2 regions of the Thalassotalea coralli genome follow, and region 2 is predicted to be linked to the other one. Evidence: predicted binding sites of a transcription regulator. Region 2 holds the regulator's gene; the other holds the start of a gene.
The links. Region 2 encodes MetJ, which represses methionine synthesis genes. Its sites were predicted from a motif close to TAGACGTCTAGACGTCTA; they were not measured.
Positions count from the first base shown of each region.

Region 1: the regulator MetJ is predicted to act here: its motif matches at 1,352-1,369, upstream of metK (methionine adenosyltransferase).

Region 1 covers NZ_JBVVBK010000010.1:778-4,201, reverse strand. Annotated here, with positions in the region: gene ACOB80_RS19630 (cell division protein ZapA) at 1-22, shown strand, start outside; RNA gene ssrS (6S RNA) at 133-313, shown strand; gene murI (glutamate racemase) at 377-1,177, shown strand; gene metK (methionine adenosyltransferase) at 1,449-2,636, shown strand; gene trhO (oxygen-dependent tRNA uridine(34) hydroxylase TrhO) at 2,730-3,424, opposite strand, start outside.
Region 2 covers NZ_JBVVBK010000003.1:19,083-22,506, reverse strand. Annotated here, with positions in the region: gene ACOB80_RS08370 (malic enzyme-like NAD(P)-binding protein) at 1-719, shown strand, start outside; gene ACOB80_RS08365 (hypothetical protein) at 793-1,143, shown strand; gene metJ (met regulon transcriptional regulator MetJ) at 1,201-1,533, opposite strand; gene metB (cystathionine gamma-synthase) at 1,711-2,868, shown strand; gene metL (bifunctional aspartate kinase/homoserine dehydrogenase II) at 2,911-3,424, shown strand, end outside.

The DNA of each region.
Region 1 (3,424 bases), on a different contig from region 2:
CGGTGACAAAAAACAAGCATAACAATACGTTAATGCTTAACTTCTATTCAATCTGACTACTCCCTCTACAAACAAACCATTTGTCACAAAAAAAACTTAGAACATAGCATTTGTTTTAGTATAATTAACTCATGTCTTCTGGGGACGATGGCTAACTATGTCCCTGAGCCGATAAGTTTTACCTAAGGGAATTAAGTTATTGCTATTGTGCAAGCCTGACACGTATCAGGAAGCCTACGGTGATAGCACAATTTCCGCCCTGAACACCCGGTGTTCATGGGTCTAACGTTAGTTGTCGTTTTCCAGAAGCCATACCTTTACTTTCAAGTAAAAAGGTCATATAACATAGCAAGTTCTGAATTACCCCGATAACACTTTGCACGCATTAAAACACTCTCCAATAGGTATCTTTGATTCTGGCTTAGGCGGCCTGTCAATCACTAAATGCATTACACAGTTATTACCTCAAGAATCTATTATATATATTGCAGATCACTTAAAAGCACCTTATGGAGAACTAGGTGAACAAGCCATTATCGAACGGGTTAACTTAATTGCCGACTACCTGGTTTCGCAAGGTGTAAAAGCGATAGTACTTGCATGTAATACCGCAACGGTAAGTGCTATCAACCAGTTACGAGAGCGAATTAAGATTCCTATTATTGGAGTTGAGCCAGGAATAAAGCCCGCTGCCCTAGCAAGTGACAATAAGAAAGTAGGCATTTTAGTGACTCAAGCGACGTCAAAAAACGATAAGTTTATACAGTTAGTTAAAGAACATAGTAACGGCTGTGAAGTTTATACCCAAGCTTGCCCAGGACTTGTTAACCTTATTGAATCAGGTTTAAAAGATAAGGTGGCAACTAAAGCATTACTTGAAAGTTTCATTAATCCTTTAGTGAAAAAAAATGTCGACACCGTTGTTTTAGGGTGTACCCACTACCCTTTTATCAAAGATCAGCTTCAAACATTAGCCGGTGAGCACATTAATATTATCGAAACATCAGAACCTGTAACAAAGCAACTCAGTAGGACGCTCAATGTTAAGCAAATGCTTGCCGAACCAATGTTTCAACCAATTCGCTCCTTTTACTCGACGAATCTAACAGACAAAGTTAGCGCTGTAGCATCTCAGCTATGGCAAGAAAAATTACTGATAGAAAGTTTAAATTTATAAGTATTTATTTTACATGCAAAGATCTAATCGCTAGACCTTAACGTACACTTTACCGGAACCGTTATTTTCCCTTTGAGATTGATAGCACTTTACTATCGATTCGCAACGCTAATTAAGCTTCGCTTTTTATATTAGTGAGGAAGACTAATAGGCAAAAGTTCATTTTAGGCCATTTAGACGTCTAGGCGTAAAAAAGTAGATATTATAAATTAACCTAGGTACAATGCTTTCCATTATCGAAAACTGACTTTAAATGAATACATGAGGTCTTATGTCTAGACATTACTTTACTTCTGAATCTGTTTCAGAAGGTCACCCAGATAAAATTGCCGATCAAATCTCTGATGCGGTATTAGACGCAATTATTGCTAAAGATAAGCACGCTCGCGTTGCTTGTGAAACTATGGTTAAAACTGGTGTCGCAATTATTTCTGGTGAAATCTCTACTTCTGCTTGGGTAGATTTAGAAGATTTAACTCGTAAAGTAATTTGTGACATCGGTTACACTTCTTCAGATGTAGGTTTTGATGGCGAAACCTGTGGCATTATGAACCTTATAGGTCAACAATCTACCGAAATCGCTCAAGGTGTTGATCGCGCAAAGCCAGAAGATCAAGGTGCTGGTGACCAAGGTCTAATGTTTGGTTACGCAACAAACGAAACCGAAACCTTAATGCCTGCCCCACTTTACTATTCACACCGTTTAGTTGAGCGTCAAGCAGAAATGCGTAAGTCGGGTGTATTACCTTGGTTACGTCCAGATGCGAAATCTCAAGTAACGTTTGTATATGAAGATAATAAGCCAGTTGCAATTGATGCTGTGGTACTTTCGACACAGCACAACCCTGAAATATCACAAGATGACCTACACGAAGCAGTAATGGAAAACATTATTAAAGCGGTGTTACCAGCTGAGTTATTAAACGAAGACACTAAGTACTTTATTAACCCAACGGGTCGATTCGTTATCGGTGGCCCTGTTGGCGATTGTGGTTTAACCGGTCGTAAAATTATTGTTGATACATACGGCGGTATGGCTCGCCATGGTGGCGGCGCTTTCTCAGGTAAAGATCCATCAAAAGTTGATCGCAGTGCTGCTTATGCAGGTCGCTATGTTGCGAAAAACATTGTAGCTGCCGGACTTGCTGATCGCTGTGAAATTCAAGTTTCTTACGCAATTGGTGTTGCTGAGCCTACTTCTATCTCAATCGAGACGTTTGGTACAGGTAAGGTATCTGAAGATAAGTTAATCGAGTTAGTACGTGAACACTTTGATTTACGTCCTTATGGCATTACTAAAATGCTAGACCTATTACACCCGATGTACCGTGAAACTGCAGCTTACGGACATTTTGGACGTGAACCATTTGAAATGACTGTTGGCGATGACACATTTACTGCTTTCTCTTGGGAGAAAACAGACAAGGCTGACGCATTGCGCGCATCTGCGGGCATCTAAGAAGCTTCTTAATCATAAAAAAGAGCGGCAATTGCCGCTCTTTTTTTATGTGAAAATTATTTACTCAATTCACTAAGCAGTATTACGAAGATACTACTTCTTTGCTTGTTCCTGTTTCACTGCCAGTTTATCAGCTCTACGTTGAGCAATCACCTGCTCTACATCACCACCAATGTGATTTTCACCGCGTTCTTTCGCTAAGTTAATTTGCTTTTCTCGTTCCGCAAAACGTTCACGTTGCTCAGGCGTATATTTATCTACGCACTTAGGACAACTAACACCTTTAATATAATGCTCGCTTTGTTTTTCCTCTTCAGTGATTGGATAACGACAAGCAAAGCATTGATCATAAATGCCTTGTTCAAGGCCATGAGTTACAGCAACGCGTCCATCAAAGACAAAACAATCGCCTTTCCACATTGAATCTTTTTCTTCTACTTCTTCTAAGTACTTCAAGATGCCGCCCTCTAAGTGGTAAACATCTTCAAATCCTTGCTCTTTTAAATAAGCAGTCGATTTTTCGCAACGAATACCGCCAGTACAGAACATCGCAACTTTCTTGTGCTTAGTTTTATCTAAGTTTTGGGCAACGTATTCTGGAAACTCTCTAAACGTTTCTGTATTTGGATTAACAGCATTTTCAAATGTACCAATCTCCACTTCATAATCATTACGAGTATCAATAAGTAAAACTTCAGGGTCTGAAATCAGCTCGTTCCAATCTTTAGGTTTAACGTAGGTACCAACAGTATGGCGAGGGTCTATGCCTTCAACTCCCATAGTGACGA
Region 2 (3,424 bases):
TGGAAATCCAAGGTAAACAATTAAGACACGCTAATATCGTTTGTATGGGCGCAGGTGCAGCCGCTATCGCTTGTATGGAGCTATTAATTAGTTGTGGCGCACAACGTGAAAAGATCTACATGTTAGACACTAAAGGTGTTGTTCATACGCGTCGTGACGATTTAAATGAATATAAAAAGCTTTTTGCTAACAATACTGATAAACGCACTCTTGAAGACGTGATTGATGGCGCAGACGTGTTTGTTGGTGTTTCTGGCCCAGATCTTCTTAGTGAAGAACATGTAAAAATGATGGCGAACAATCCAGTTATCTTTGCTTGTTCTAACCCTGATCCAGAAATAAAGCCAGAAGTTGCCAAGGCTGCTCGTGAAGATGTGATCATCGCAACAGGTCGTTCTGATTACCCGAACCAAGTTAACAACGTATTGTGTTTCCCGTTTATCTTCCGTGGTGCATTAGATGTTCGCGCTCGCACAATTAACGATGCAATGAAAGTTGCTTGTGTGCATGCAATCCGTGAATTGGCGAAAGAGCCTGTGCCACAAGAAGTATTAGCGGCAAGTGGTGAAACTGCATTAGAGTTCGGCAAAGATTATATTATTCCAAAGCCAATGGACTCTCGTTTATGTGGTCGTGTTGCTAAAGCCGTGGCACAAGCCGCGGTTGATTCTGGCGTTGCTGCTTTAGAAATGCCTGAAAACTATATGCAAAACGCATAAAGCTTGATTATTCTATAGTGACACGGCAATGTGTCCTGCCGTTCACTATAGTTTTGTTCAAGTAAGTGATTGTATGGCTAAGCCCAAACTCAAAGCATTTCTATTTAATCTCCTCGTTTATCCTGGCATAGGTCAGCTAACATTAAATCGCCCGAAACGAGGTTGGCTGTTAATCAGCACCTTTACTTTTGCCCTAGTGTTATTCTTTTACGAGGCAGTATCTAAAATTATGCCTTTAGTGGAAAAAGTAAAAACGGGTAAACTTGCGTTAACGCAAACGGCCATAGCGAAGGAAATGCAGTTAAACCCAATTTACTTAGATTGGGAGTTAATTACTTATCTGTTATTGGTATTATTGTTCGGCTGGTTGTTCGGGCTTGTCGATTGCCTAATAACGGCAGAAAGTGATAGCGAAATAAATTGATGGCGACAAAAAAGGAAGCTTAAAGCCTCCTTTTATTACACGGATTTTCGTGAATTGCTACTCGTTTTCGTCAGATTCGTATTGACTAAAATCAGTAATACCTTTTTCTTCAAGAATTTTGCGAACGCTTGCGGGTAACTTTTCTTCGTTATCTTTCGCAAGATCTTCGTCACTCGGAAGTGGTTGACCGGTAAATGCGTGCAAAAACGCTTCACATAGCAACTCACTATTAGTTGCGTGGCGTAAATTATTAACTTGGCGTCTAGTACGCTCGTCAGTTAGTACTTTTAATACTCGTAGTGGAATTGAAACGGTTATTTTCTTAACTTGTTCACTTTTTTTTCCATGTTCAGCATAGGGATTAATATATTCCCCGTTCCACTCTGCCATGCGTACCTCAATGATAAAACCTAATTACAATAAGAGATTTTACCCGTTAGATAGCATGAGTCAATAATGAAAGTGTAGAAGTTTAGAAGTCTAAAGTTGTTGCATGGAAAATTTAAAAGGTTTAGACTTTTGGACGTCCAAACATCTAAAACGGCATTTTTTGGTAAGGTAACGCACATGACAGACAAAAAACTAGCAACAACAGCGGTAAGAGCTGGCATAAATACTGATGAGCATCATGGCGCAGTTATACCTGCGATCCATTTATCTAGCACGTATGCGTTAAAAGGGTTTAACGATAAACGCCAATTCGATTATTCTCGAACGGGTAACCCAACTAGAGCGACTTTTGCTCAAGCTATTGCTGATTTAGAACAAGGTGCTGTTGGTATTGTGACCAGCACCGGAATGTCATCTGTGCATCTTATCTGTCAGTTACTTTCTGTCGACGATACCGTGGTTATCCCACACGATTGTTACGGTGGCAGTTATCGTTTATTTACTCATTTAGCCAAAAGAGGGCAGTTTAAGCTTGTTGTTGTTGACCAATCAGATCAAGATGCATTGGATAAAGCTTTAGCTCAGAAACCTAAGTTAGTGTTAATTGAAACACCGAGTAACCCTTTAATGCGCTTGGTGGATATCAAAGCTATCACAGCGCAAAGCCAAGCAGCTGGGGCGTTAGTTGCGGTAGATAACACCTTTTTATCGCCAGTATTGCAACAGCCGTTGTTACTGGGTGCCGATATTGTTTTCCATTCAACTACAAAATTTATTAATGGTCATAGTGATGTTGTGGGTGGTGTGTTAGTGACACGTGAACAAGCGCTAGGTGAAGAGTTAGCTTGGTGGGCAAATTGTATTGGTATTACAGGCTCTGCGTTTGACAGCTACTTAGCGCTTCGCGGTTTAAAAACATTACCTGTTCGTATGAAACAGCACCAAGAGAACGCTAATCAAGTGGCGTCGTTTTTAAAAGAGCACCCTGCAGTAGAAAAAGTGTATTTCCCTGGATTTGAAGATCATCAAGGTCATGAGTTAGCCAAACAACAACAATACGACTTTGGCTCAATGATGAGTTTTGAAGTAAAAGGCGGTGTCGAGGCTGTTAAGAAGTTATTTGCTAGCGTTCAGTTGTTCACCCTAGCGCAATCCCTAGGTGGCGTAGAGAGCCTAATTAGTCATCCTTCAACAATGACTCATGCAGGCATGGAATTGGAAGCACAAATAGCTGCTGGTATCAGCCAGTCGTTAGTACGATTGTCTGTAGGCATTGAAGACATCGAAGATATAATTGAAGATTTGAATCAAGCTTTGCATGCTAGCCAAGCATAATCTTTTGTAGGTAAACCGAATTAAGTAGTCGTTGGAAGAAAAATGAACAGTCCGTCAAATGCAGAAAATCAGTTAACTGCTCAGCAAAATCAATTGCTTAAACACGCCACTAATGTGCACAAATTTGGTGGAAGTTCCCTCGCAACTGTTCAGTGTATTCAGCGCGTAATTGATATTATTCGACAACATTGTCAGCTACATGACGTAATTGTGGTGTCGGCAAATGGCGATACAACTGATGCGTTATTTGCTTTGTTTCAGTTAGCACTTGAAGAAAGTCATGAGTTGACGGATGCAATATCTGCGCTTGAACAAAGTCAGCTCCTGCTTATTGATGAGTTACTTAATGCAGCAAGTGCTTCTAGATTAGCAGAAGCATTAAAGGCTGATATTTCGCAGCTAGATATTTGGCTGAAACAAAATCCAAAGCAATTCGAATCGGACGTACTGGCTTTTGGTGAAGTCTGGTCAGCTAGATTGCTTTCGGCGGTTTTATCCGAGAGCGTTTGTCCAAGTCAATCAATAGATGCCAGAGATTTTCTTGTCATTGATAGCG